DNA from 3 places in the Winogradskyella sp. PG-2 genome. Region 2 is predicted to be linked to each of the others. Evidence: riboswitches for the same ligand, from Rfam matches in the RefSeq annotation. Region 2 holds a riboswitch; each other region holds the start of a gene.
What was found. Region 2 has a riboswitch for S-adenosylmethionine ahead of WPG_RS03625 (trans-sulfuration enzyme family protein). Riboswitches for the same ligand answer to the same signal wherever they lie in the genome.
Positions count from the first base shown of each region.

Region 1 (10,486 bases), 360 kb from region 2:
ATGCAAGTCCTTATAAAAAATCAAAATTAGCTTTTAGGATTGGTGTTATATTAAAGAATAAAAATCAGTACAGTAAATCGAGAAGATTATTACTAGACGCTGTAAAATTAAATCCATCTAATGGAAAGCCTCATATACTAATTGCAGAAATGTATGGCAAAAGCGCCAAGAATTGTGGGAAAGACAATGTTTATCAAAGAGCCGTCTTCTGGTTAGCATCAGAAGAAGTTAAAAAAGCTTCTAAAATTGACCCAACTTTGCACAAATTCGTTAATCAATATGTTGCAAGTTATGAATCAAAAGCACCTACTAAAGAAGAAATATTTCTCCGCGATTTGGCTGGAAAGACCATAAAAATAGGATGTTGGATTAATAGATCAATATTAGTTCCAAAGCCTTAGTATTAGTTGTTTTTCAAATCTAAAACAAAGCACTAGCAATTGCCTTTACATTATCACTTTTTCCCATTGAGTAATAATGCAAAACAGGTACACCAGCTTTTTGCAATTCTTTAGATTGAGCTATAGCCCATTCGACTCCAACTTGTCTAACCTGTTGATTGGTCTTACAGTTATCGACTGCTTCTATTAATTCTTCAGGTAAATCAATTTTAAATACTTGTGGCAGTAGTTGTAAATGGCGTTTTACTGCAATTGGTTTAATACCTGGTATTATAGGTACATTTATTCCCTCCTCTTTTGCAGCTTTAACAAATTTAAAGTACTTTTCATTGTCAAAAAACATTTGAGTAACAACATAATCGGCACCTTTATCTACCTTCTCTTTAAGTCGTTTTAAATCGGTTTTTAAAGATGGTGCTTCAATATGTTTTTCAGGATAACCAGCAACTCCAATGCAGAAATCTGCTCTATCATCAACTTCTATGACATCATGTAAATATTGACCTTTGTTGAGGTTCTGAATTTGACCTACCAAGTCTTTTGCATATTGATGACCTCCATTACTTGCCTCAAAGTATTTTTGATGTTTCATTGCATCACCACGAAGTGCCATAACGTTGTCAATTCCTAAATAATGGCAATCTACTAACAGATATTCAGTTTCTTCTTTAGTGAATCCACCACACAATACATGTGGTACTGTATCGACATCATATTTATGTTTTATGGCAGCACATATTCCTACAGTTCCTGGGCGCATGCGCGTAATTTTTTGATCCAAAAGACCATCTTTTTCGATATAGATATACTCTTCTCGTGATGTAGTAACATCAATAAAAGGGGGATTAAATTCCATTAATGGATCAATGTTATTATATAACTGTTGAATACTATTTCCTTTTTTAGGTGGTATAATTTCAAAGGAAAATAATGTTTTCCCATTTGCTCTTTTTATATGTTCTGTAACTTTCATGTTTATTGTACGATGTTTGGGTTTAACCATTTTTCGGCCTCTTCAATTGAAATGTTTCTTCTTTGGCTATAGTCTTTAATTTGGTCTTGTGTTATTTTCCCTAAACCGAAATATCTAGCTTCAGGATTTCCAAAATAATAACCACTTACACTGGCAGCTGGCCACATAGCTAAACTGTCGGTAAGCTGAACTCCAATGTTTTCTTTAACATTTAATAGCTCCCAAATGGTCTTCTTTTCTAAGTGATCTGGACATGCTGGATAACCAGGAGCAGGACGAATCCCTTTGTAACTTTCTTTTATTAATTCTTGATTTGATAAGTTTTCACCTTTGGCATAATTCCAATGTTTTGTTCTTACCTCTTTATGTAAATATTCAGCAAAAGCTTCTGCTAATCGGTCTGCTAATGCTTTAATCATTATAGAATTATAATCATCATTATCAGCTTCGAATTGGGCTGCTAATTCTTGAGTTCCAAAGCCAGTTGATACGCAAAAACAACCCATGTAATCTTGCATTTCTGATGCTTTAGGTGCAATAAAATCAGCTAAGGCTATGTTTGGTTTACCTTGTGATTTTTTAGATTGTTGTCTAAGCGTTAGAAACTCAACTAATATATTTCCAGAGTCATCCTTAATTTCAATATCATCATCATTTACTGTGTTAGCATTAAATAAACCAAAGATGGCTTTAGCTTTTAAAAGCTTTTCATCAAATATGCGTTTTAGTAAGTGTTGCGCATCAGCGAATAATTCTGTGGCTTGTGTACCGACAATTTCGTCATTCAAAATATCTGGATATTTACCATGCAAGTCCCAACTTCTAAAAAATGGAGACCAATCAATAAAAGCTTCAAGCTTAGTGATGTCGAAATCTTCTATGATCTGAATCCCTAAAGTTTCTGGTCTTACAATTTCTGAAGCTTCCCAATCAATTTGAAACTTATTTTTTCGAGCATTTTCAATGCTAAGATATTCTTTCTTTTTCCCACGTTTTATGAATTGCTCTCTGAACAAATCATATTCTTCACGAATCTGATTTTTATAAACTTTGCTGTCACTTTTAAGTAAATCTCCGACAACAGTTACGGCCCTAGATGCATCATTAATATGGACTACAGTATTACTATAATTTGGTGCAATTTTTACGGCAGAATGCGCACGCGATGTTGTTGCTCCTCCAATAATTAGTGGAATATCTAATTGTTCTTTTTCAAGAGCCTTAGAAACATAAACCATTTCATCTAATGACGGAGTAATAAGACCACTTAGGCCAATAATATCAACATTTTCTTTTTTTGCTGTTTCAATAATTTTTTCTGGTGGAACCATCACACCAAGGTCAATGATTTCGTAATTATTACAACCCAAAACAACACTCACAATGTTCTTGCCAATATCATGTACGTCACCTTTTACAGTTGCCATTAAAATTCGGCCTGCAAATTCTTGCTTACCATCTTTTTCGGCTTCAATAAAGGGTTGTAAATAAGCCACAGCTTTTTTCATAACACGAGCAGATTTTACAACTTGTGGTAAAAACATTTTTCCGCTTCCAAATAAATCTCCTACAACATTCATCCCAATCATTAAATGCCCCTCAATAACATGAATTGGTTTGTCTGAAGCTAAGCGTGCTTCTTCAACATCTTCAATAATAAAAGCATCAATACCTTTAACTAAAGCGTGTGTAATTCTATCCTGTAAAGCCTCACTTCTCCATTCTTGAACCGTGTTTTCCTGTTCCTTTTTCTGACCTTTAACAGATTCAGCAAAATCTAATAAGCGTTCAGTAGCATCATCGCGTCTATCGAATAGTACATCTTCAACACGTTCTAATAAATCTTTGTCAATTTCATCATAAACTTCGAGCATGGTTGGGTTAACGATACCCATATTCATTCCATTTTTAATGGCATGAAATAAGAAAGATGAATGCATAGCTTCTCTAACCACATTGTTACCTCTAAATGAAAATGACACATTACTTACTCCGCCAGAAACATTGGCGTGAGGTAAATTTTCTCGAATCCATTTTGTAGCTTCAAAGAAATCGAGGGCATTTCTGCGATGCTCTTCCATTCCTGTTGCAACGGGAAAAATATTTGGATCGAAAATAATATCTTGAGGAGGGAAGTTGATGTCTTTAACTAAAATATCATAGGAGCGTTTACAAATTTCAATTCGCCTGTCGTAATTATCAGCTTGACCAGTTTCATCAAAAGCCATAACAATGACTGCTGCTCCATAGCGTTTAACTAGTTTGGCCTGTCGTTTAAATTCAGCTTCACCTTCTTTTAAGCTTATAGAATTAACAACACATTTTCCTTGTGCAACTTGTAAACCAGCTTCTATAATTTCCCATTTAGAACTGTCAATCATTATTGGGATTCTAGAAATATCTGGTTCTGAAGCAATGAGATTTAAGAAGGTTGTCATAGCATAAACACCATCGAGCATTCCTTCGTCCATATTAACATCTAAAATCTGAGCTCCACCATCTACCTGGTTTCTAGCAACCTCTAGAGCTTCACTATATTTTTCTTCTTTTATTAGACGAAGAAATTTACGAGACCCAGTTACGTTGGTTCGTTCACCAACGTTGATAAAATTACTTTCTGGTGTTACCACAAGTGGTTCTAATCCAGAGAGCGTTAAATATTTTTTACAGTCACTATCCATTATTTGTAATGTTGTACGATTGGAAATGATTCATAAAAATGATGAAGTAGTTTTTTCCATTTCTGGTATTCATCTGAAGTTCTAAACTCAATTTCGTGATCTTCCAAAGTTTTCCAATTCACTGAAAGAATGTATTTATCATCATCTTCCATACATTTTTTCAAGGTATGATTTAGGTATCCTTTCATAGCCGAAATGAAATGTTCAGCTGTTTTAAAGGCTATTTCAAAAGCTTGAGACTGACCTTTCTTAATATTTAAAATGGCAACTTCTAAAATCATACTAAGGCAAGTTTATGTCTTGGCTGATATTTCTTAGCAACTTCAGCAATGGCATTTATATGAGCGGGACTTGTGCCACAGCAACCTCCAATTATGTTTATAAGATTATCTTTAAGATAATCCTCAATATAGTTTTGCATCTGCTCTGGTGATTCATCGTATTCGCCAAAAGCATTTGGCAAACCTGCATTAGGATGCGCTGAAGTAAAAAACTCAGTTTCATTAGATAAGCGTTGTAAATAGGGTTTTAATTGTTCTGCTCCCAGAGCGCAATTAAAACCAACACTTAATAATGGAATATGAGATATTGAAGTTAAAAATGCTTCAACAGTTTGTCCTGATAATGTTCTTCCTGAAGCATCTGTTATAGTTCCAGAAACCATAATTGGAATATCAATATGTCGTTCTTCTTTTACTTCTTCAATTGCAAATAAAGCAGCTTTAGCATTTAAAGTGTCAAAAATAGTTTCCACTAAAAGAACATCAACTCCACCATCAATTAAAGCCTCCACTTGTTGCTTATAGGCAACACGTAATTCATTAAAAGTTATCGCTCTGTATTCTGGGCGGTTAACATCAGGAGATAGACTTGCGGTTTTATTAGTTGGGCCAATACTACCAGCAACAAATCTTGGTTGATTTGGGTTTTCTTTTGTGAATTTATCAGCGACTTGTTTAGCTATTTTTGCAGACTCAAAATTAAGTTCATATACTAAATCTTCCATGTCGTAGTCTGCCATAGCAATCGTTGTCCCAGAAAATGTATTCGTTTCTACAATATCGGCTCCTGCTTCAAAATATTTAGCGTGCACTTCTGCAATCGCCTTAGGTTGTGTTAAGGATAATAAATCATTATTACCTTTTAATGGTGAAGGATAATCTGCAAAACGTTCTCCTCTAAAATCTTCTTCTGAGAAGTTGTATTGTTGAAGCATGGTTCCCATGGCTCCATCTAAAACGAGGATTCGTTTTTTAATTTCTTCGTCTATTCTACTTAAACCCATAAGTTTTAAATTTCAATTTAAACTAAACGTCAAATGTGTCTCTATTAGACTTGCGTTATAAAATATGTTAAAAAGAAATCGAATTACAGTGAGTAATTACGTTTGGTTATCTATTCAATTACACGATAAATGAATCGGTAATTACGTAGAATTTAGCACCTTCTTAATAAGTTTAAGGGTTGCTAAGGTTTCAAAGGGTCTAATCCCTCCACCTTTCTTGATAACATTTCAATACGTTATTTGAACATTGTGAAGTTACAATATTGCGAAAGAAAATTAGAATAAGCAAGTTTTATTAGCGTTAATTTAAAAGTATGATATTACTTTTAATTGTAACTTTGATGCATCCCAAATAATTTAATTATGCTAGAAAATTTTTGGTTTAATGTGCAATACGGGCTTAACCATGTATTAGATATTAACGGTTATGACCATGTACTTTTCTTAATGGTTTTAACTGTGCCTTATGTGTTTAAAGATTGGAAACGTGTTCTACTCTTAGTGTCCATGTTTACCTTAGGGCATACCTTGTCTTTGGTTTTAGCAGCTTATGGCATAGTTAGTGTTAATGGAAAATTGGTTGAGTTTTTAATTCCAATAACTATTTTAATCACGGCTATTTTTAATGTGATTACAGCTGGTAAAAAGGATAGAAGCACTAAAATAGGATTGTTGTTTTTTACCACTTTATTTTTTGGTTTAATTCACGGTCTAGGTTTTGCTAGAGAATTTAAAATGCTTTCCTCACTCTCAGAAAATAAAATAGAACTCCTCATCGAATTTGCATTAGGTATTGAAATTGCTCAGATTATTATTGTATTTGTGGTTTTATTCCTTAGTTTCTTATGTCAGACTATTTTTAGGTTTTCGCGTCGCGACTGGATTATGGTATGGTCTGCTATAGTTATAGGTTTGGTTATTCCTATGGTAATTCAAAGTGAATTGTTAAATACTTAATTAAGTTTGGTAAAACTTTAACTACAAGTAAATTGGTTATAAAATACTAACCTTTTATATTCGTTACTTATAGCATACTTTGATAAACAAAATGTATTAATGCCAAAGACAAAACAATTACGTTACGATAAAGCTTATTTACGGATTGCAAAAGAATGGGGGAAATTATCTCACTGCAAGCGTAAACAAGTAGGTGCGCTTATTGTTAAGGATCGAATGATAATTTCAGATGGTTATAATGGAACTCCAACAGGTTTTGAGAATTATTGTGAAGATGATGAAGGTTATACAAAATGGTACGTGCTGCATGCTGAAGCTAACGCTATATTAAAAGTAGCTTCTTCTACGCAATCATGTAAAGGTGCGACGTTGTATATTACACTATCTCCTTGTAAAGAGTGTAGCAAATTAATACATCAAGCTGGGATTATTAGGGTCGTTTATCATGAAGGCTATAAAGATGATTCAGGATTACAATTTTTAGCTAAAGCTGGCATAGAATTAGAACGAATTGAAGATTTAAAAGCTTAATGGCGACAAAAAACAAATACATACCATTAATTATCGGTACAGCTATTGCTGCTGGAGTTGTTATTGGCGGCAAGTTAAATTTCACAGATACTTCAGACAACCTTTTTTCTACGAATAGTAAGAAAGATAAAATTAACCGTCTCATAGATTATATTGATTACGAATACGTTGATGAGATTAATACAGATAGTATTGTCGATGTAACTGTGAATGGTATTTTAGATAATCTCGATCCACACTCTACTTATATTCCAAAAGAAGATTTAGCTCGTATTACCGAAAATATGAAAGGTGATTTCGTTGGTATTGGTATCAATTTTTATCCTTATAAAGATAGTATTGCAGTAATAAAACCAACAGAAGGTGGCCCAAGTGAACGCGCGGGAATAATGAGTGGTGATCGAATTATATTAGCAGATGGCGATACTATTTATGGGTCAAATATTACAAACGATTTTATTACAAAGAAGCTCAAAGGAGACAAGAACACTAAAGTAAAACTAACAGTTTACAGAAAAGGTGAAGATGACCTATTAGAGTTTGATATTAAACGAAGAGCCATACCTATTAAAAGTGTTGAAGCGTCTTATATGCTTACAGATCAATTAGGTTATATTAAGATAAATCGTTTTGCTGAATCTACATTTAAAGAATTTAAAGCGGCTTTAGATGAATTACAAGAGCAAGGAGCAACAAAATTGACGTTAGATTTAAGAGACAATCCAGGCGGATTTTTAGGGATAGCTGAGCAAATAGCAGATGAATTTTTAGAAGATGATAAACTTATATTATTTACTAAAGATAAAAAGGGTAGAGAAGAGAGAACTTATGCAACAGATCGAGGAGACTTTGAAGACGGTGATATATATATTTTAATCAATGAGAATTCAGCATCTGCTAGTGAAGTTATTGCAGGTGCGTTACAAGATAATGACAAAGGTATTATTGTAGGAAGACGTTCTTATGGTAAGGGATTAGTGCAGCGTGAAATGGCTTTAGGAGATGGTAGTGCTGTACGTTTAACAGTATCACGATATTATACTCCAACAGGTCGCTCAATACAAAGACCTTATACAAATGGTAATAATTCAGGTTATCATAGTGATTACTACAAACGTTTAAGAACTGGAGAATTGGCAGATGAAGCGAGTATAGAAGTCGATGATTCATTAAAATTTACAACACCAAAAGGGAAAGTGGTTTATGGAGGAGGAGGTATAATTCCTGATGTATTTGTACCTGTAGATCGTTTGTTTGATAACGAAACCATTAATTACTTAAGGAGAAGAAGACATTTTGGTTATTTTGTTTTTGAAGAATTAGATAAAGATCGTAGTGTATATAAAGATGTTACTAAATATGACTTCATAAATAATTTTGAGGTAAGTGATGATATCGTTGTACGTTTTCAAGATTATGTAAATGCTCGAGAACGCACCAATATTACTTTCGTTGCTTATAATGACGAAATAAGACGCATCATAAAAGCAACATTAGCGCGACAATTATTTGATGATAATGCTTTTGAAGAAATCATCAATAAAGAAGATGTAATGGTACAAGAGGTTATTCTTTTAAGTACAGAGTACCCAAACTTTAAACAGTAATCTTATCGTGGATTTTAGTATGTTTTCCATCGTTCCACAGCGTTAGTATATCTGTAGCAACATGAGATCCACTACCACAAGCCATGGCAAACTGACTTCTCCAGCCTGCTAAAGTTCCAGCAACAAATAGATTTTTTTCTATAAGATGATCTGTGTTCTTTAGCCAGATTCTTTCCTTCTCTATTACAGCTTTAGGATGAGCCTCAACATAAGATTCAAGTCCTTTTATAGTCATTAAATTAGTGTAGCCTACAGCGATAACTACAATTTTCGATTGATATGTTTTTTTATTTGTAGTAATAATGAAGCCTACAGAATGCTTTTTAATAGAAGTAACTTTTTCTTTTTCAATTTGATTTATATGAGGATATAAATCATTGAGTTGTTGCTTTCCATCTTTTAGAATATCACTACCTAAGGTACTAGGTGCTAATCCTAAAACATTATTAAATAATGCATTTTGAAGATGTGATGTTTTCTGATGCGTTATAATAGCGATCTTTTTGTCTTTTACAAAAGCTTTGTCTTTAGCAGAACCCAAAACCAAACCACAAGACAATCCTGCTGCTCCACCACCAATTATTAAGGCATCAAAAATCATTAACGTTGTTTATCTAATTTTTCGATTTTCTTTGAAATTCTAAGAATTTGTAAAAGAATGATAGCACAAAATGCAGCAATTATAGTAATAACCGCTGTAAAGCTTTCACCTTCAAATGGTGCATCAAAATTTAATTTGGTAGTATTAAAAATAACGAGTCCAATAGCAATAATGCTTAAAACAATTGTAAATATTTTCATGGTTAAAATTTTTAAGCCAATAGTTCTTTAATATTATGCGCAAATAATTTTACGGCTATAGCTAACAAAATTACACCAAAAACTTTTCTTATAATGTTAATTCCGTTAGGACCAAGCACTCGCTCAATTCTGGCTGAGGTTTTTAACACTATATAGATAAAAATAACATTGCATATTACGGCTACAATGATATTTTCAATAGCAAATTCAGCTCTTAAAGAAAGTAATGTGGTTAAGCTTCCAGGTCCTGCAATAAGCGGAAAAGCTAATGGAAAAACAGATGCGGTTAATGGATTACTATCCTCTTGTTTATAAAGTGTAATGCCAAGAATCATCTCTAAAGCAATAAAGAATAAGATAAATGCGCCAGCTACTGCGAACGAGTTAACGTCGATTCCAATTAGACTTAATAGACTTTTTCCTAAAAAGAGAAATACAATCATAATAATACCAGCAATTAGTGCTGCTTTTTCACTTTGTATATGTCCAACTTTTTTACGTAAATCTATGATTATAGGAATATTTCCTATAATATCAATTACTGCAAAAAGAACCATAAAGGCTGTAAATATTTGTTTAAAATCTAGTTGCATAATCTCTGTTTCTGAAATTCGCGGCAAAGGTGCGATTTAATTACTGATTTTCAATATTAAATAACTGTAAAGTTTAGCTATTTTTACATTATGTTTCAACTCGGAAAAACCATAGTATCAGAGGATATTATAGAAAAAGATTTTGTCTGTAATCTTGCTGCATGTAAAGGATCTTGTTGTATTGATGGTGATGCTGGTGCACCATTAGAAAAAGATGAGGTTAAAATTCTTGAAGATATTTATCCAAAAGTAAAACCGTTTTTACGAAAAGAAGGCATTGAAGCTATTGAATCACAAGGAACTTCAGTAGTTACAGCCTTTGGTGACTTAGAGACTCCCTTAATCAATGGAGCAGATTGTGCTTATGTTATTTTCAATGAGAAAAAAACAGCCCTTTGTGCTATAGAAGAAGCGTATAATCAAGGAGAAATTTCTTGGAAGAAACCAGTGTCTTGTCATTTATATCCTATAAGAGTAAAAGATTATTCTGAATTCTCGGGAGTGAATTATGATAAATGGGAAATCTGTGATGATGCATGTTCGCTAGGAAAAGAATTACAAGTCCCAGTTTATAAATTCGTAAAAGAAGCTCTCATTAGAAAGTTTGGTGAGGATTGGTATGATGAGTTAGAGAAGGTTGCCGATGAAAAGTTTAGT
Region 1 is NZ_AP014583.1:1,145,294-1,155,779, reverse strand. It holds gene WPG_RS05070 (tetratricopeptide repeat protein) at 1-401, shown strand, start outside; gene metF (methylenetetrahydrofolate reductase [NAD(P)H]) at 421-1,374, opposite strand; gene metH (methionine synthase) at 1,377-4,055, opposite strand; gene WPG_RS05055 (antibiotic biosynthesis monooxygenase family protein) at 4,055-4,336, opposite strand; gene WPG_RS05050 (homocysteine S-methyltransferase family protein) at 4,333-5,340, opposite strand; SAM riboswitch class I at 5,444-5,567, opposite strand; gene WPG_RS05045 (HupE/UreJ family protein) at 5,704-6,297, shown strand; gene WPG_RS05040 (deoxycytidylate deaminase) at 6,397-6,828, shown strand; gene WPG_RS05035 (S41 family peptidase) at 6,828-8,435, shown strand; gene WPG_RS05030 (NAD(P)-binding domain-containing protein) at 8,425-9,033, opposite strand; gene WPG_RS05025 (hypothetical protein) at 9,036-9,236, opposite strand; gene WPG_RS05020 (MarC family protein) at 9,248-9,829, opposite strand; gene WPG_RS05015 (DUF3109 family protein) at 9,920-10,486, shown strand, end outside.
Region 1: it holds a riboswitch for S-adenosylmethionine, as region 2 does, so the genes downstream of both, WPG_RS05050 (homocysteine S-methyltransferase family protein) here and WPG_RS03625 (trans-sulfuration enzyme family protein) in region 2, are expected to answer to the same signal.

Region 2 (10,486 bases):
TCTGCATCACCTGGACCTGCTCCTACTACTGTTAATCTTGGTGTCATATTTTTTTTAGCTTTTTATAGCAACTTGTAATTCTCTATATGCCCTTAAGTGCTTTAAAAATTGCATTGCTACATTTATATAATTATTGGCAAAATCTTTTGAAGGTGGATATACTTTAATTTGATAGATAACATCAGAAAATGACGTTCCTAAATCAATTTTTTTGTTCTCCACAAAAAGTTCATCGAATTGTTTAATGATACTAGCCTGAGTGTTGGTCTTTATATTTTCTGAAAGTAAAATAGCTTTAGCTGAATTTACCATTGAGCGATACGCTTCATAAATGGCACCTGAATAGACTTTATTATTAAAAGCTTCTTTTGCTTCAGCAATTTTCTCATCACTTTCTAAAAAAAGTGTTGCTATTAAATCGATAACAACTCCTGCACACTCACCTATTCCTATAGCTTTTACATATTGCTCTTCTGTTCCCCAATCAATAAAATCTTCTTGAGTAAGATTGTCAATACTAGATAGATCTGTGAGTAACTGATAGAAATACTTTTCACCTTTTTCCTTATAGTAATCGACAAATAATTTTCCTTTTGAATTGGATTCAAAATCATTTAAAATTCTACGTAAAGCTTCTGGTCCTCTTCGACTCGGAATTTTAACCACTTTATCAGCGAAATAAGCACTTCCATTTCCTAAGTTACCTCCACCTAAAAGCACTTGTAATGCTGGCAAAACTAATTTATCTTTAGTACGAATAGACATCCCTTGAAAACCAATATTTGCCATATTGTGTTGTCCACAAGCATTCATACATCCACTAATTTTAATTACTAGATCTTGATTGCTTAAATATTGAGGATACTCCGCCTTAATCACGCGTTCTAGTTCTTCAGCGATCCCAGTACTGCTCGCTATCCCCAAATTACAAGTATCAGTACCAGGACATGCTGTGATATCTACGGCTTTGTTATAGCCTGCTTCTACAAAACCTAACTTTTCTAATTCTGTATAGAAAAAGGGAAGTAAATCTTCCTTAACAAAAGGGATTAAAATATTTTGACGCAAACTCAGTCTAATTTCACCTGCTGCGTAATTCTCTACTAAATCTGCCAATAAACGTGCTTTATCCGTATAGAAATCGCCTAATAGAACTTTGATTCCGATAGCGAAGTAACCTTTTTGTTTTTGGGCAATAAGGTTTGTAGACTTCCACAAATGGTAAGCTTCTTTATTCTGAATTTCTACTTTTGGATTTTCTACTAAAACTGGTGTTGAAGCTGTATAATTTGCTTCATCTATGGTTACAGTTTTGTATTCAATTGCATTTTGCTCTTCTTCTACTAAAACTTTAAAAGCGTCTAATCCAATATCTTTTAATAAGAATTTAAGTCGGGCTTTAGCTCTACTTTTTCTTTCGCCATAGCGATCAAAAACTCTTAATACACCTTCCATCAATGGAATTATTTTATCAGATGGTAAAAACTCGTAAAACAAATCTGCATGTCTTGGCTGAGAACCTAAGCCACCACCTAACATTACTTTAAAACCTTTTACTCCATTTTTAATTTTAGCAATAAAACCTAAATCGTGCATATACGACAAACCGGTGTCTTCGTCTGTTCCTGAAAAGGATACTTTAAATTTTCTACCCATTTCTTGACAGATAGGGTTTCTTAAAAAGAATTTAAATAATGCATCTGCGTAAGAAGAAACATCAAATGGCTCATTGACATCAATACCTGCAGTTTCACTTGCAGTAACATTTCTTACTGTATTTCCACAAGCCTCTCTTAGCGTGACATTATCGCGTTCTAACTCAGCCCACAATTCTGGAGTTCTATTTAAATCCACATAATGAATTTGAATATCTTGACGCGTTGTAATATGCAAACGGCTTCTTGAATATTCATCTGAAACCTCAGAAATACGGTGCAATTGATGACTCAATACTTTACCATAAGGCAATTTAATTCTGATCATCTGTACTCCTTCTTGGCGTTGACCATAAACTCCTCTTGCTAAACGAAGACTTCTAAATTTTTCTTCATCTATTTTTCCATTACGAAAAAGCTCAATTTTATTAGCTAATTCAAGGATATCCTTTTCTACTATTGGACTTTCTAATTCTGTTCTAAAACTTTGCATTATATTATATTATTCCTATAGATTTAATAGATTTTATAAAAAAACAATTTATTTACTAATGATTATTATTTAAGTATTACTGAAGATGGATACCACACTCTCTATTAAGTAAGGCTTTTATAGAATCGAAATAATAGCTATTTTTCTCCAATTGATTTTCCTCTATATACCTGTCTAATTCAGCATCACTCCAATAGTAAAATGGACTCACTTTAAGAATACCATCTTTACTATAACTTAAAATATCTTTCTTGTCTCTATATTCTGTCTGCCTCACCCTAATATTTGTAAACCATATATCTGGATCCTGTTCTTTTAATGCTCGTCTAAAAGGTTCTAATTTTACGGCCTCTGAAAAAATGGCATGATTATCATCTTCTAAACTTGGTAATCCAATTGAAGCGTCAATTTCTTCTTTACTATATAAAGATTGGTATTTAAGAATATTGAGATTGTATTTCTTTATTAATTTTGAAGCATGCTCATATGTGCTTGGTTGATTATATAAAGTATCACACCAAACGACTCTTATTCCCTTGTCTATCTTAGACATTGTACTCAATAATACTGAAGAGTAAATACCAAAACTTGTTGTTACAATTCTATTATCAGATAAACTTAATGCCCACTCAGCAATTTCATTAGGTTTTTTATCTCTAAGCTTTTTGTTCCAAAAATCTATATCTATCATTTTCCCCATTTAATATTATTCCACGCGCGTTCGTGAAAGAAATAAAGCGCCATTTTAGAAACTAATTCTATGCCTCCTATAGAGAAAGCCAAAGCCATTGTACCTGTAATGATATACGAAATAGTCACTGTAGCCAAGGTACCGACAACACGCCAACTAATTGTTTTCACTATACTCCTCTTAATATTCTCTTGAGTTGCTAAAGAATCCTTTTCTTCTTTTTCAACACTTAAATCTGACTGAATTACACTATCCATAATTATGTTGTCATTTTTTAATCTTTTATTCCTATCGACTTAGTAGGAATATGCAAACATAAATATTATTTTAGAATAAGAAAGTATTTATTTCGAAAAAATTAACATAAGAAATTGAGAATATGCTAATTAGATAAATCAGCCAAAGTAGTATTGCGAAATATATCTAATGTATTATCACGTACTTGAAGCATTAAATTATGCACTGCGCAAACATTTTCATCAGGACAGTCGTCACACTTTTCATAGAAATTCAAGCTCACACAAGGTACCATAGCTATTGGTCCTTCTAAAAGTCGCATTACAGTTGTCATAGGAATATCTTTTGGTTCTTTCAATAAATAATAACCGCCTCCTTTACCTTTTTTTGATCCTAAAACACCATTTTTTCTTAAAGTTAATAAGATACTTTCTAAAAACTTACGTGAAATATTTTCAGACTTGGATATTGAAGAAATCTGTATAGGGTTTCTATCTTTCTGTTTTGCTAAATAGACTAAAGCCTTTATACCGTATTTTGTTTTTTTTGATAGCATTACTCTATTATTAAATGTTTCAAATATTATATATTAATTTGTATGTGTTTTATCTAAAGCGTAAAACGTCACTTGAGCATAATCATCTCCTGTGTTATTTAAGTGATATAATCCAGCTTTAAAATACATATACTGACCACCAACATTGAAACCACTATTAAACATGTTAACCGTTTGAACAACATCATCTTTTCCTTCTCTTAGTATTGTACAAGTTAAAATATCACCAATAACTTTAATCGTATAGCTAAATTTTTCATTGAGCGCTCTTCCATCTGAAGGATTATCAGCACTATTACTCCTAGAGCCTATCATTTCGCACCATTGTTCATCACCATTTCCATCTGTTGGTTCGTGAGCAAAATATATAGAACCTAATGAATTATTAGGTAATTTTCTGTAATATATACGAATTGGCTCGTCGCTATTAGCATGTATTTGTCAAATTACTAAACGTCCAACATGACTATTACTTCCTGTTGTTGTTACATGATTAACTACAAGAGTAGCATTCATTTCACCGTCATAACCAGCAGCAGCATTTATATCTGAGGCTGGAGCCGAACCAAAAACCCCATTATTTCCATTAACCCCTTGTGTACTAATACTCGTATTTGTTCCTCTAAACATTTCACGTAACTCTACTCTAGTATATACTGTATTTGCAGACGTTGTAAAGCCATCTATAGGACATTTAAAAACCATTCCTCCATCATCCCCTAAAAAAAATAATTGCTATTTTCATAACCAGCATTGATTTCAGAAACAGATATAGTTTTAGAAAAACCACTTCCATTATTCTCTGGTGTTTTTAATTTCCATGTAGATAAATCAAAATTTTGTGATGGTGTTTTATTTGGGTCTAACTCACCTGAATTTTCTTCGCCTGCTGCTTGTGTAATTGTTAAGGTTTTTGAAATACTACAACCTGTAACAGTTATTGTTCCATCATTTGTTCCATAAGTTGGTGAAAGCGTAATCCAAGTATTAGTATTACTGACATACCAATATAAATTCGCAGTTACTGAAACTGTTTGTGATTCTTGGTTTGCAGAAAATTCTGTAATTGAAGATAGACTTAAGCTATCTTGTTGCCCTCCTTCATTGGAATCGTCAGAACTACAACTAAATAGAACTATAAAAACTAAAAACGTAAAAACAATGTTTAATAATTTCATATGTCTATAAATTCTTTTTTTACAAAAATAACAAAAATCGAGTATGAAAATATAAGTAGAAATCAAAAGCCAGAAACTGTTGTTTTATAGTATATAAATATATTAATTTTCTAATGCTTGTTTTAAATCCCCAATAATATCATCTATATGTTCTAAACCAACCGAAACTCTAATAAGTCCACTAGTAATTCCTGTAATTAAACGATCTTCTTCAGATAATTTTGCATGTGTCGTAGATGCTGGATGTGTTACGATACTTCTTGTATCACCTAAATTAGCAGATAAAGACAATAGTTTAATTGTATTTAAAAAATTTCTTCCGGCATCAATACCACCTTTAATTTCAAAAGCCACAATATTACCGCCTAATTTCATTTGCTTTTTAGCCAGTTTATATTGAGGGTGAGATTTTAAAAATGGGTATTTCACAAAATTCACATGATCATTTGATTCTAAAAATTCCGCCACATTTAATGCATTATCACAATGCATATTTATTCTAGCTGGCAAAGTTTCTAAACTCTTAGACAAGACCCAAGCATTAAAGGGTGACAAAGCCGGACCTGTATTTCTAGAAAATAAATAAATCTTTTGAATTAAATCTGAATTTCCAACGGTTACACCTCCAAGAACTCTACCTTGTCCATCTATTAATTTTGTAGCTGAATGAATAACTAGATCAGCACCAAACTTTATAGGTTGTTGGAGATAAGGTGTCGCGAAACAATTATCAACTAGGAAAATAAGGTTATGCTTCTTAGCAATACTACCCAGTAGCTCTAAATCTAAAATATCTACAGCCGGATTTGTTGGGCTTTCCGTATACAATATTTTCGTATTGGGCTGTATTAAACTTTCAATTTTGTCTATTTCATCTATCTTAAAAGAGCTTGTTGAAATATTCCATTTTGGTAAAATGTTATTAAACATAGTCTGGGTAGAACCAAAAATACTCCGCGAAAACACAATATGATCTCCTGAGTTGAGTAAAGCTGCAAAAGTTGAAAACACAGCAGACATACCAGATGCAAAGGCATAACCTTGTTCGGCACCTTCCATCTTACAGATCTTATCTATAAACTCTGATGTATTGGGATTAGAATAGCGACTATAAATGTTACGCACTTTCTCATCGGCAAACGATGCTCTCATATCTTCAGCATCTTCAAATACATAACTTGATGTAAGATATAAGGGGTTAGAATGTTCTAAAAATTGAGAACGTTCAATTTGTGTTCGGATGGCTTGTGTTTCTATGTGTTTAGAACTCATTTTTCTTGTATTTATTATAAAGTCAATTCAACCTCAATTATAGGTTTATTCATTAGAAAAATGTCATTGCAAAAACGTAATCAGAGTGATTTTGATTCGTTTAGTTATCTATCTAGTTTTAAATAAATGAATAAAAAACTATGTAGAATTTAGCACCTTCTCAGTAAATCTAAGGGTTGCTAAGGTTTCAAAGGGTCTAATCCCTCCACCTTTCTTGATAACATTTTAGTAAGTGTTTGAACTTTGTGGTTACAAATATTGTATCAGAATATTTTAAAAACAAATTAAATCATAAAAAAAGTAAAATAAATTTACGTTCCATTTAATTTATCTACTTTTGTACAATCAATATTTAGAGGAAGAATTTGATCTGATTGCAACCTCTTAAAAAAATGCTAAAGCAATAAGTTATATACTTCTCTAGCGACTAGGCAATCAATTAAATTTTAGTAAAACAATTATAACCTAAAAAATAGGATTTATGCCATATTTATTTACTTCAGAAAGTGTTTCTGAAGGCCATCCAGATAAAGTAGCTGATCAAATTAGTGACGCTTTAATTGACAATTTTTTAGCTTTTGACCCAGAATCTAAAGTAGCTTGTGAGACATTAGTTACCACTGGTCAAGTTATTCTTGCTGGTGAAGTTAAATCTAACACTTATTTAGATGTTCAGAAAATAGCAAGAGACACTATAAATAAAATAGGATATACAAAAAGCGAATATATGTTCGATGGAAATTCCTGTGGTGTTTTATCTGCCATACATGAACAATCTGAAGATATTAATCGTGGTGTAGATCGTGCTTCTAAAGAAGAACAAGGAGCAGGTGACCAAGGAATGATGTTTGGTTATGCCACAAACGAAACTGATAACTATATGCCATTGGCTTTAGATTTATCGCACAGAATTTTAAAGGAATTAGCTGAATTACGTCGCGAGAATAAATATATTACCTATTTACGACCAGATTCTAAAAGCCAAGTTACTATAGAATATAGCGATGATAATACACCTCAACGTATTGATGCTATTGTTGTTTCTACTCAACACGATGATTTTGGTACTGATGATGTAATGTTAACAAAAATCAGAAAAGATATTGTTGACATCTTAATTCCAAGAGTTGTTGCTAAAGTTCCAGACCATATTAAACCTTTATTTAATAGTGATATTAAATATCATATTAACCCAACAGGGAAATTCGTAATCGGAGGACCTCATGGTGATACAGGTTTAACAGGTCGTAAAATTATTGTAGATACTTATGGCGGAAAAGGAGCACATGGTGGTGGAGCATTTTCTGGTAAAGATCCGAGTAAAGTGGACCGAAGTGCAGCTTACGCAACAAGACATATTGCTAAAAACCTAGTTGCTGCTGGTTTATGTGATGAAGTTTTGGTACAGGTATCTTATGCTATTGGAGTTGTAGAACCTATGGGTATTTTTATAGATACTTATGGTACTTGTGATTTTAATTTAACAGATGGTGAAATCGCTAAAAAAGTAGAAGCCATTTTTGATATGAGACCTTCTGCAATTGAAAGTCGTTTAAAACTACGCCAACCAATTTATAGTGAAACCGCAGCATATGGACATATGGGAAGAAACAATGAAGTAGTTTCTAAAACTTTTGTCCAACCACTTGGTGAATCAATTTCTATGGATGTTGAATTATTTACATGGGAAAAATTAGATTACGTAGACAAAGTTAAAGCAGCATTTGACCTTTAAGAAACCAAATATTGAATACTTAAAAACCTCGTAATTAAGTTTATGAGGTTTTTTTATTTTTTAAATTTCCTAAGGCTATTAGGTAGGATATTAAGCATTTAAACTGTTTAATCATTGAGTAACAACTCTAACAAATAAAATCTCAATTAAATCAACACTTATGAAAAACATTAAAAAATTCCCCAATCTTATTTTAGTGCTTTTATTTTCTACGCTTATAGTTACATCTTGTCAACAAGACGATGTCAATTCCAGTGGAGGTGAGCAACAAAACAGTATCCCAGATACATTCTCTGAATATTTTGGAAATACGGTTTCTAGAAATTTTCTTGGTAATGTTATAGACATAAATAAAAATCCTATTGAAGGAGTTACAATTACTGTTGGAAACGAAACTGCGACAACGGATAGTAACGGTATTTTTGTTATTAATAATGCCAATGTGAAAGAACGTTTTGGTTTTGTAAAAGCGCAAAAGGCTGGTTATATCCATGGATCTCGATCTGTTGTACCTTCAAACGGAACAAATAAGGTTACAATTATGCTACTCGAAGCTACAGTTGTGAGTACAATAGCTAGTGATTCTCCTGAAACAGTTACAATAGGTAATGGAAGTTCTGTGAGTTTTGATGGTAACTTTATTAAAGAAGATGGCTCAGAATATTCTGGCTCTATCGATGTAATAATGCATCATTTAGATCCTGCTGATGAAGATATGTCAATGCAAATGCCAGGTATGTTGTACGCAGAAAATGAAGCAGGTGCAGAACGTATGCTACAAACCCTAGGCATGTTGGCTGTTGAATTAAGAGGAACAAATGGTGAAGACTTAAATTTACCTGAAGGTTCAACTTCTGAAATTAAAATTCCTCTAGATCCAAGTTTAATGGGAATAGCACCTGCAAGTATTCCACTTTGGTATTTTGATGAAGCCAATGGCTACTGGAAAGAAGAAGGGCAAGCTATTTTGCAAGGAAACATGTATGTAGGTACGGTAACTCATTTCTCATTTTGGAATTGCGATATACCAGCTGAAGCTATTACACTTTGTATTACTGCAGCGGATGATGAGACTAATTCTCTTGGGAATTTATGGGTGAGTATTACTAGTGGAACCTTCGGAACTACATATGGATATACAAATGAAAATGGGGAAGTTTGTGGTTTTGTACCAAGTAATGAAACCTTAGAACTTAATGTTTACAGCTATGATTTTTGTGGTGAAACTCCCTTACTTACTGAGTCTATTGGACCTTTTACAATGGATTCAAATATTTCTATAATTGTTCATGATAATACAGATGTAATTGCAGAAACTATAATTGGTAATTTAAATACTTGTGCTGGTGACGCGGTTACGGATGGCTATGTACAATTAGCTTACGAAAATCAGACCTTTACTAATATGGTAAGTGATGGTACATTCGAAATTAATATGCTACGTTGTGAAGGAGATAATACCTTTCAGATTAAAGGTAGTGATTATGTCAACTTACAAACTACGGATAGTATAAGCTACACATTTACAACTCCGCTAACTGATATAGGAACTATTAGTGCTTGTAATACAGTAACCGAATTTATTCAATACACCATTGATGATGATGAATCCGTACTTATTTTCGAAAATATTAATGCGAATTTTTATTTAAGCGGTGATGCAACAGGAAACTTCAATGGGCCTACTATAGATATTTTCGCAGGTAATAATAGCCAAGACACTTGTTTTTATATGTATGGTGTTTTAAATGAAACTGTTTATGAAGGTACTTATGATAATTACGATTGGAATAGTGCTGACGACATAGGTTTCTTTATAGGTGAATGTTTAAGTGTATCTAACGAGAACAATGAAATTACATATAACTTAACTTCTATAGGAGAAGTTAGTGATTATATTGATATTAACTTTACTGGTGCTTATGAAGATTATAATGGAGATCCTCATACTATAACGGGAGTAGTTCATGTATATAGAGACAATTAAAACCTAATAAAATTCATAAAAAAGCCTTAGATTCTTAGTGTAAAAAATCGAAGGCTTTTTTTATTTACCAGAATTTTAATGCAACCCTTTTACAGTTGCTGTATCTTGTAAATAGAAACTATCATCAATCATCAATCAAAAAATGAAGTCAGTTATTCCTATATGGAAGCTCTTAGCTATCTGTATTATTTTCACAATTGCATGTGAAAATAAAAGTGAGCCTACTAATAACAACAAACCTATAGTTAAGCCTAAATTCTTTACAGATTACTTAGGAGATAAAGTCACTGGAGATTTTAAAGGTATTGTTATCGATGAGAATAAAATTCCTATTAAAGACGTCATCATTACTATTGGTAACAAAACGACAACAACTGATTCTAACGGAAATTTTAAAATCAAGAAGGCTAATGTAAATGTTCTTTTTACATATGTAAAGTTTAAAAAAAATGGTTATATAAACACCTCCAAAAGTATGATTCCAAAAGATTCAATTAATGAAATTATAAAGATTTTACGCAAAGAAATCGAACCTAGTTTATTTAGGTTTTCCAAAAATAATTATAACCTACCCTTATCCGATAATTAAGTAATTCACAGTTATTTAACGCAACCTTTTTACACTTTCTGTATCTTACTAATAGAAATCAATCCATTATGAAAAAAACTACCCTCTCATTCG
Region 2 is NZ_AP014583.1:780,563-791,048, forward strand. It holds gene cobA (uroporphyrinogen-III C-methyltransferase) at 1-47, opposite strand, end outside; gene WPG_RS03600 (HEPN domain-containing protein) at 55-2,148, opposite strand; gene WPG_RS03605 (phosphoadenosine phosphosulfate reductase family protein) at 2,225-2,839, opposite strand; gene WPG_RS03610 (DUF2061 domain-containing protein) at 2,836-3,096, opposite strand; gene WPG_RS03615 (RrF2 family transcriptional regulator) at 3,222-3,632, opposite strand; partial or broken gene WPG_RS18515 (polysaccharide lyase family 7 protein) at 3,666-4,337, opposite strand; gene WPG_RS18340 (BACON domain-containing protein) at 4,352-4,810, opposite strand; gene WPG_RS03625 (trans-sulfuration enzyme family protein) at 4,913-6,082, opposite strand; SAM riboswitch class I at 6,184-6,306, opposite strand; gene metK (methionine adenosyltransferase) at 6,564-7,817, shown strand; gene WPG_RS03635 (hypothetical protein) at 7,978-9,804, shown strand; gene WPG_RS03640 (carboxypeptidase-like regulatory domain-containing protein) at 9,947-10,393, shown strand.

Region 3 (10,486 bases), 1.2 Mb from region 2:
CTTCAACGATTTCAGTAAGTTCTTCCTTAGTTTCTGCTGCTGCTCCACTAATCAACGGGACATTGTATTCTTTAGCAACCTCAGATAGGGATTTAAGTAAGGAAAGACGCTGCTTTGTGTTCAGGTAGCTATTCTCACCCAGAGTTCCAGAACCCACAAGTCCGCTCATTTTGCTTCCGCCCTTTCCTTGAGCTTTTAAAATATCTGCTGCCTGTTTTTGTGTTGCATCAAGGTCAATTTCAAGAGCGCCTGATTTTGATTCTTTCAACCATGTAAACACGGCTGGCATTACGCCATTCCATTGTATGCTCATTAGAATTTGTTTTGTTAAATAACTTTTGGCGTAAAATTAATTGAGTTGTGTAAGAACAAATAATGATTTTTTATTCTATAATAATACTATATTATCAATTTATGTTTATTTAGCACTATTTTTGAGTAGTATATGATCATTTTTATTTGAAAGTATTACCATTTATTATTCCAAAGCCAGAAAGAGGCGGTTTGATTTATCAGGTTGACAAAGTAAATTTGTTTTATGATAAATTGCATCAGCACGAAGAAATTCAATTGAGTTTTATCCTTGAAGGAAACGGAACTTTAGTTGTTGGTGATACCATAAATAATTTCACAAAAGGTGAAGTTTTAGTCATTGGAAGTAATATTCCACATGTGTTTAAGAGTGATAAAAGTTCACAAGAATCACATATGCTAACGCTTTTTTTTACGGAACACTCTTTTGGTGAATCGTTTTTTAATCTTGAAGAGTTAAAAGATATTCAGACTTTTTTTGAACGTTCTAAATATGGGTTTAGGCCACAGTCTCATATTGAAGAAATGAAAAATCTATTCCTTAAGCTTGAAAAAGCTTCAAAGCTAAATCGATTTATAATTTCATTACAGTTATTGAATTGTATGGTAAAATCAGACTATACAAGTTTATCGTCATTTGTGTATGATAAAAAATACAGCTTGGTTGAAGGTGACCGAATGCGAAATGTATTTGAATTTACATTAAATAACTATTCGGAAGAGATCTCTTTAGATACAGTTTCAAAAGTAGCAAACATGACAAAGAATGCCTTCTGTAAGTACTTTAAAAAACGAACCAACAAAACTTATATTCAATTTTTAAATGAGTTTAGAATAGAAAAGGCAAGTAAATTATTAAAAGAAAAAAGTGATTATAGTATTGCTGAAATTGCCTATATGTCTGGATTTAGAAATATTTCTAATTTTAATAGAGTATTTAAGAAGTTAAAAGGAGAGACTCCGTCTAAATTTAAATAAATTAAAAACCCAAACATATAGTTTGGGTTTTCTGATTAATAGCACATTAGTTTAAGCAACACATTTGGAAATGGGAACGGATGTATTTGCGTTAACTTTAAAAATTGGTTTCAAGAACCTTGCCAATTGATCAAATTCGATTAAAAATGCATCATGACCATGAATGGATTTAATTTCATGAATGTTTACATTTTGCTTTAAACTTTTTAACTCAACAAATGTGTTCCAGTTTTCTTCTGGTTTAAAGAATAGATCTGAATTAATTGTTATTAAATGTATACATGAAGATATTTTTGAAGCAACTTCTAAAAAGCCTTCTCTTCCCTTAGCAATATCTATAGTTCTTAAGATTTGATTCATCATTTTATAAGCAGATAAGTTAAAACGATTACTTAAGTTATCACCATGATAATTTAACCAAGATTCAATATTAAAAAGTGAATCATCTCTTTTAGTTCTTTCGAATTTTTGAGTTAGAGATTCTGGCGTGCGATAAAGTGTCATTGCATGCATTCTTGCATCAGCTAATGGCTCATTAGAATGGTTTAATATAGCATCTTGTATATGACAATTTGCAATGAGCCAATCTGTAGATTTCCAATCGGTTGCAACCGGAATTAAATGCTCAATTAAATTGGGTTTTAGAGCTGCTAATTCCCATGCAATACCTCCACCAACTGAACCTCCTATAACAGCAAAAAGCTTTTCAATTTTTAGTTGTTCTAGACCCAACGCAAACAGCCTAGCTATGTCTCGAGCCGTAAAATATTTATAGTTTTCAATTAAGTTTTCAGGTTTATTGTCATACCCATTTCCAGGGATATTGAAGGCTAAAATACTGTATGAATTAGTGTCAATACATTTATTGTCTCCGATTAAATCGTTCCACCAACCATGCTCTCCTATGACTTTAGAATTTGCTGTTAGTGCATGATTTACTAATACAACAGGAGCATCATCTAATGTTTTTCCAAATGTTTGATATGATAGATTAATGCTAAAGGTTTTTCCACTACCTGTAACATAATCAGGAATATTTATATATTTTAATTCTTTCATTCTACTTCCTGCGAAAGCAGTAGTCTTTTAATTACTATTTTAACTCAATAAACAGATGCCTTTATATTATAAAGACATCTGTTTCTAAACTAAACAACACTAATAAAGGCTAATTTTGAAGCGCTTGTTTTTCTTTAACAACAGAAAAGGCTTCTTTTAAATCAGCTTTTAAATCTTCAATATTTTCTATTCCGACAGATAAACGGATTAAATCTTTAGTCACTCCGGTAGTTTCTTGTGCTTCATCACTTAATTGTTGATGCGTTGTACTAGCAGGATGAATAATCAATGATTTAGTATCTCCAATATTTGCCAATAAAGAGAATAGTTTTGTGGTATCAGCAATAGTTTTTGCAGCATCATAGCCACCATCAGCACCAAATGTTACGATACCACTTTGTCCTTTAGGTAAATACTTTTGAGCCAGTCCATTATATTTACTTGTTTTTAACCCTGGATAGTTTACCCAATTTACTTCAGGTTGTTCTTGCAACCATTTTGCTAGCTCGAGCGCATTCTTACTATGCTTCTGAATACGAATTTCTAAAGTCTCTAAACCTTGAATAATTTGAAAGGCATTAAACGGGCTCAATGCTCCACCATAATCACGTAGACCTTCAATTCTAATCTTAGCAATAAATGCTGCGGCACCAATAACTTCACTGTAGACTAAACCATGATAACCAGCTGACGGTTCTGTAAACTCTGGAAATTTTCCGTTGCTCCAATCAAAAGTACCTGCGTCAATGATAATACCTCCTAATGACGTTCCGTTACCATTTATATATTTTGTCAACGAATGAATAACGATGTCTGCGCCATACTCAATAGGATTAAGTAAATATGGTGTAGCAACTGTATTATCTACAATTAAAGGTACTTTGTGCGCTTTGGCTGCAACAGAAATGGCTTCAATATCTAAAACATCGAGTTTTGGATTACCTAAAGATTCTACAAAAATAGCTCTTGTGTTTTCTTGAGCTGCTTTTTGAAAATTTTCAGGGTCAGATGGATCTACAAATGTTGTTGTAATACCATGTCTTGGAAGTGTTACACTCAATAAATTGTATGTTCCTCCATATAAACTATTTGACGCAACAATGTGATCACCTGCGCGTAAAAGTGTAAGTAATGTAGTAGAGATGGCTGCCGTTCCTGAGGCAGTTGCTACTGCTGCAATTCCTCCTTCTAAAGCTGCTAAACGTTGCTCTAAAATATCGTTCGTCGGATTGTTCAGACGCGTGTATATAAATCCTGGTACAGAGAGGTTAAATCGTCCTGCTGCATCATCTGAATCATCGAAAACATAAGCTGTAGATTGATAGATAGGTACAGCTCTTGTACCTCCTGTTTGATTGGTGTCATGTCCTGCGTGCAACGCTTTTGTTGCGAATTTTTGTGTACTCATTTTTCTAGTTTTTTTGAGTTAAAATAAATTAATTCAAAAGCCAAATAAGCTTCGAAAGAAGCATACTTAATAGAAAAATGTTATAAAGAAAATTACTAACTATAGATTTGTAATTAGTTTGAGTTATCTATCCGAATTTGCAAAAAATGACTTGCGCTTTCAAGTAGAATTTAGCACCTTCTTAGTAAATCTAAGGGTTGCTAAGGTTTCAAAGGGTCTAATCCCTCCACCTTTCTTGATAACATTTCAGTAAGTGTTTGAACTTTGTGAGCACAAATATTGCGACACAAAAATTTAAAAACCAAATTTATTTTTAGTTTTTATGCTTTTTTTATGATTTTAAGAAAATCAAGGCGCATATTTTGCCAAATATTTATTTTGAATAATCTGGCCAACAGGTTTGTTTTCAATCTTACTTTCTAACCAAGAAATTATATCTAAATATAGGAATGCTCTGCGCTCAAATGGATGGTCTTCAAAAGTTTTTAGAGTGTTAAGTAAATCTCTAAATGCATTTTTTAAGTCGTGAGGGTAAATATCTTGAAGCCCTCTAATAAATTTTATCATTTCCTTTTGCACCTCATGCAAATCGTTCATTTTAATTAAAAACTTGTAAGTACTTCTTAGTAATGTTTCTAAATGATAATCTAGTCCGGCTTCATAATGGGCTACAAGATTTAATACTCTAGAAAAACAGAGTAAGTCTTCTCGCATAGAAAGTGATTTATTCGAGATAATCTTATCTAAATACGCTATACAAGCTTTATTGTTGCCAACCCCAAAGTGCATGCTAGCAAACTTGTAATAAAAGACCATTTTATGATGTTGATCGATTCTGTCACTAAAACTAATAAGCTCATTTTCAATATGAGGAATCAATTTTAAGCCTTCTTCGAAACTTCCATCAATAAAATGTTGATTAATACTATGAAAATTAGTGTAAAGGAAAACTAGAGTAGAAACATTTTCGTCTTTATTAAACTTTTGGTCACCTACAGTAGTTTTAAAGTGGTCTAATTTCTTTACAAATTTTGTCTTATTTCTAATAAAATAGATAGACTCTAAAAGGTAATTATTTCCTTTTAAAAAGAAAACAGGATTTAGATTAATCATACTTGGGTTTTGATAAAATAAATCTACCCATTTAGAAGCATATTTATAACAATTTAAAAAATCTTGCATTAAAAAACTGTACCATAAATGTGCTTTGTAAAGCCATAATTTCTCTCTAAAACCAACCTCTTTTAAATTGAATTTAGGTAGCCTATCATTGAAGTATTTAGTGACGATTAGACTTTCTTTCTCATTTTTAACATAACCTGTTTTTAATATAATACTATAAAGCTGTAAGGATAAGTTTGAGAGTTTACTTGCAATAACGTTTTGAGCGCTCAAATCTCGAGCTTGTACTGCCAATTCATCAGCTCGATTACTGATACTTCTAGTAATATATTGAGATTCAATAATTTTTTCTAGTTCAACAATTTCAAAAGCCATATTTTTTTCTTCATTAACTATGGCTAAATATTTGGCTTTATCTAAAATTTTTAAACTCTGTTTGTATAAACCTTTATGATATAAAATAGAAGCAAAGTCCAACTGTTCTCTGATTTGAGAACGTACATTTTGATGTGACGGATTTAATTTTAGGCTTATTAAAACCTGCTTGTATAAATGTGCTTTTACATTGGCAAGCTGTGTTTTTTTTACGATACCTGTTTTTAAAATAGCATTTTCGTTATAACCTTTTGCTTTGTCTAAAAGATTAAAAAGTTTTAAGAATTTAGAATCGGAATTGACACCTAGTCTCCCAACGTACAGTTTGAACTGTCGTTTTTCAGATTTCGTTAATGACTTTACTAACGAAAATAAATTATCTTTTTGGTCTTTAGTTGTCAATTTAAAATAGATTTAAATATTTGATAATCAAATACTTGATTTGCAAATTTGATTTTGAACATCGTAAAATTAAATCAAGAGTAAGGCATTTAAAAAATTTCAAAACTTAAATTCGTAAGACAATACTAAACTATATTTTGATATATGTCAAATAACAATATACAAATCTTCGATACAACACTTCGTGATGGTGAGCAAGTTCCAGGTTGTAAACTCAACACAGAACAAAAAGTAGTGATTGCGGAACAGTTAGATGCTTTAGGCGTTGACGTTATAGAAGCGGGCTTTCCAGTGTCAAGTCCAGGTGATTTTAAATCGGTTGAAGCCATTTCAAAAATTGTAAAGAACGCTACTGTTTGCGGTTTAACACGTTCAGTAGAAAACGATATCAAGGTAGCTGCAGAGGCTTTAAAGTATGCTGTAAAATCAAGAATACATACAGGTATAGGGACTTCAGAATCTCATATCGTCCATAAATTTAAAACAACTCAAGAAGATATTTTAGAGCGTGCTTTTGCAGCTGTAAAGTATGCAAAGTCTTTTGTTGAAGATGTTGAATTTTATGCTGAGGATGCAGGGCGAACAGACAATGAATATTTAGCAAGAGTATGTGAGGTAGCTATTAAAGCTGGTGCAACAGTTCTTAATATTCCTGATACTACTGGTTATTGTTTACCAAGTGAATATGGTGCTAAAATCAAATATTTAAAAGAGAATGTAAAAGGTATTGAAAAAGCAATTTTATCATGTCATTGCCATAATGATTTAGGTTTAGCGACAGCTAATTCTATTCAAGGTGTTATAAATGGGGCAAGACAAATTGAATGTACTATCAATGGCATAGGTGAACGTGCGGGAAATACAGCTTTAGAAGAAGTGGTGATGGTTTTAAAACAACATCCTTACCTAAATTTAGACACTAATATTAACACGTCTATGTTATATGGAATGAGTCAATTGGTGAGTGATAGTATGGGTATTTATACACAGCCAAATAAAGCGATCGTTGGCGCAAATGCCTTTGCGCACAGTTCTGGAATTCATCAAGATGGTGTTATTAAAAATCGGGAAACATACGAAATCATTGATCCTAAAGATGTTGGTGTTACTGAGTCTGCAATTGTATTGACTGCAAGAAGTGGTAGAGCGGCTTTAGCTTATAGAGCTAAAAATGTAGGTTATGAATTAACTAAACTACAATTAGATGATGTCTATGCTAACTTCTTAAGTTTTGCAGATAGAAAAAAAGAAATTAATGATAACGATATCCATCAAATCATTGAGACAAGTAAAGTTTATGAACAAATAATTTCAGCTTAGATGTCAAAAAAAACATTATTCGATAAAGTCTGGGATTCGCATGTGGTCAGTAGTATAGACAATGGTCCACAGATTTTGTATATAGATAAGCATTTAATACATGAGGTTACGAGTCCGCAAGCTTTCAATGAATTGGAAGATCGCGGAATTCCTGTTTTTAGACCCAATCAAATTGTGGCTACAGCAGATCATAATACTCCTACATTAAATCAAGATCAACCAATTAAGGATGCATTGTCTAGACAACAACTAGAGGAACTATCAGAAAATTGTAAAAAGAATAATATTACATTATATGAGTTAGGACATAAGTATAATGGAATAGTGCATGTAATGGCTCCAGAGTTGGGCGTGACACAACCAGGCTTGACCATGGTCTGCGGCGATAGTCACACTTCAACGCATGGTGCCTTCGGAGCCATTGCATTTGGCATAGGAACAAGTCAAGTCGCCCAAGTTTTTGCGAGTCAATGCTTGTTACTAACCAAACCCAAGAGTTTAAGAGTAACTGTTAATGGGAAATTAAAAAATGGCGTCTTACCAAAAGATGTCATTCTTTATATTATTTCAAAACTAGGAACTAATTCTGGTACAGGATATTTCTGTGAATATGCTGGGAATGTGTTCGAAGAGATGAGTATGGAAGGTCGTATGACTGTATGTAATATGAGTATTGAAATGGGAGCTCGTGGCGGAATGATTGCGCCAGATCAAACAACATTCGACTATGTGAAAGGAAGAAAATTTGCACCTCAAGGCGAAGCTTTTGATAAGAAAGTTGCCTATTGGAAAACGTTGCCAACAGATGAAGGTGCTGAGTTTGATCAAGAATATAGCTTTGATGCAGAGGATATAGAACCAATGATAACGTATGGAACAAATCCTGGAATGGGAATTAAGATTTCTGAGACAATTCCCGTAGATGAGAATCCTTCGTTCAAAAAGTCTTTAGCTTATATGAATTTTGAAGCTGGTGAAAGTTTAATAAATAAACCTATTAATTTTGTTTTTATAGGGAGTTGTACTAATTCTAGGATTGAAGATTTTAGAGTAGCAGCAAACTTTATCAAAGGAAAGAAAAAAGCTGATAATGTTACAGCATGGTTAGTGCCAGGAAGTAAGCAAGTAGAAGCTCAAATAATTGAAGAAGGTCTGAAAACAGTTTTTGATGAAGCTGGTTTTGAATTACGTCAGCCAGGTTGTTCAGCATGTTTAGCAATGAATGACGATAAGATTCCTCAAGGGGAATATTGTGTGTCAACGTCAAATAGAAATTTTGAAGGGAGACAAGGTCAAGGTTCAAGGACTATACTGGCAAGTCCATTAGTGGCTGCAGCGACAGCTGTTGAAGGTAAAATTATAGATATTTCAAAACATTTAAATTAATGGAAAAGTTTACAACATTACAATCTAGAGCCATTCCATTAAACATTGAGAATGTAGATACAGACCAAATTATACCAGCACGTTTTTTAAAAGCAACAGATCGTAAAGGGTTTGGTGATAATGTGTTTAGAGATTGGAGATATCATAAAGATGGATCAGTAAATTCTGATTTTGTACTTAACGATTCCAAATATTCTGGTAAAATTTTGGTTGCTGGCGATAATTTTGGATGTGGATCGAGTAGAGAACATGCTGCTTGGGCAATTACAGATTTTGGTTTTAAAGTCGTTGTGTCTAGTTTTTTTGCAGACATATTTAAAGGAAATGCCTTGAACAATGGCTTGTTACCTGTACAAGTTTCAGTTACATTTTTAAGTGACTTACTTCAGCAAATTGAGTCAAATCCACAAACAGAATTAGAGGTTAATCTTGAAAGTCAGACGATCTCAATAAAAGGTTCAAAATTATCTGAAGCTTTTGAAATAGATCCTTATAAAAAAACTTGCATGATTAATGGTTACGATGATATCGACTACTTGGTCAACAATAAAGAACAAATTGAAGCTTTTGAAGCTCAAAAAATATACTAACAAATTTTAGATGAAATTAGATATTGCGGTATTGCCAGGTGATGGTATAGGTCCAGAGGTTACAGCCCAAGCTATTAAGGCTTTGAAAACGATTGCTTCAGAATTCAATCATAATTTTAAATTCACCAATGCAGATGTTGGTGCTATAGCTATAGATAAACACAATGATCCATTGCCAGAGACAACTTTAGACTTATGTAAGTCTACAGATGCTATTTTATTTGGATCTATTGGTCACCCGAAATATGATAATGATCCATCAGCAAAAGTACGTCCAGAACAAGGACTTTTGAAGTTGAGAAAGGAACTAGGCTTATTTGCTAATATCAGACCAGTTAAAGCATATCAAACTCTGATAGATAAATCACCTTTAAAAGAACATATCATTCAAGGTACAGATATTAGTATCTATAGAGAATTAACAGGCGGGATTTATTTTGGCGAAAAACAATTGAGTGAAGATGGGAATACAGCTTCAGATCTATGTTTGTATTCACGTGAAGAAATAGAACGTATTACACATTTAGCTTTTAAAGCTGCACAATCTAGAAGCAATAAAGTTACTTTAGTAGATAAAGCTAATGTTTTGGAAAGTTCAAGACTTTGGAGAAAAGTGGTTACTGAAATTTCGGAAGACTATAAAGATGTTGAATTAGATTTCTTGTTTGTAGATAATGCAGCGATGCAAATGATTTTGAACCCAAAACAATTCGATGTTATTTTAACTGAGAATATGTTTGGTGATATTATTAGTGATGAAGCTAGTGTTATTGGTGGTTCTATAGGGTTGTTGGCCTCAGCATCGGTTGGGAATAAGTATGCCATGTTTGAGCCAATACATGGATCTTTTCCTCAGGCAACAGGAAAAGGGATTGCAAACCCAATTGCATCTATTTTATCTGCAGCAATGTTATTAGAGCATTTTGATTTACATGCAGAAGCTGAATTAATAAAGCAAGCTGTAGAGAAATCATTGAAATTAAATATTGGAACTCCAGATATTAATACTAAATACGATAATGTAACAACGAGTAAAGTTGGAGAATTTATTGAAGACTTTATCAGTAATCCAAACGATACCAATATGAACTTTACAAATATTCACTTAGGTCAATCAACAATCATATAATGCCAACACAACCAAAGCTTACACGATTTAATCAGAATGTCATGTCTAAGTATCAGATATACAATAGTATATTTATGACTTTACCATTTGATACTACAAGAAAAACGGGTGCGTTATTGCCTTTGTTTCATGAGACCTGTCAAAAAGGATTTGCTAATAAGGACAATCCTACGACAATTGTCGAAACGTTCTTTAAAAAATATCAAGCGAGACGTTCTCCTCAGAGTCAGATTAATTTACTGTTTAGATTCATTCAGTATATAGAGCGTCAGGTTGTATTATTTGATGCTATTGAAGATGCTGCTTTTCCAATGGTAAATAATATGGATGGTATAGGTACTTTAAGAAGTCTTAAAGAATCAGTTAGTGCTGATAATAAAATGGAGACGCTTCAGAAATATCTTG
Region 3 is NZ_AP014583.1:2,021,379-2,031,864, forward strand. It holds gene WPG_RS09005 (dihydrodipicolinate synthase family protein) at 1-313, opposite strand, end outside; gene WPG_RS09010 (AraC family transcriptional regulator) at 460-1,290, shown strand; gene WPG_RS09015 (alpha/beta fold hydrolase) at 1,342-2,349, opposite strand; gene WPG_RS09020 (O-acetylhomoserine aminocarboxypropyltransferase/cysteine synthase family protein) at 2,459-3,757, opposite strand; SAM riboswitch class I at 3,878-4,002, opposite strand; gene WPG_RS09025 (hypothetical protein) at 4,106-5,656, opposite strand; gene WPG_RS09030 (2-isopropylmalate synthase) at 5,801-6,976, shown strand; gene leuC (3-isopropylmalate dehydratase large subunit) at 6,977-8,362, shown strand; gene leuD (3-isopropylmalate dehydratase small subunit) at 8,362-8,952, shown strand; gene leuB (3-isopropylmalate dehydrogenase) at 8,963-10,081, shown strand; gene WPG_RS09050 (phosphoenolpyruvate carboxylase) at 10,081-10,486, shown strand, end outside.
Region 3: it holds a riboswitch for S-adenosylmethionine, as region 2 does, so the genes downstream of both, WPG_RS09020 (O-acetylhomoserine aminocarboxypropyltransferase/cysteine synthase family protein) here and WPG_RS03625 (trans-sulfuration enzyme family protein) in region 2, are expected to answer to the same signal.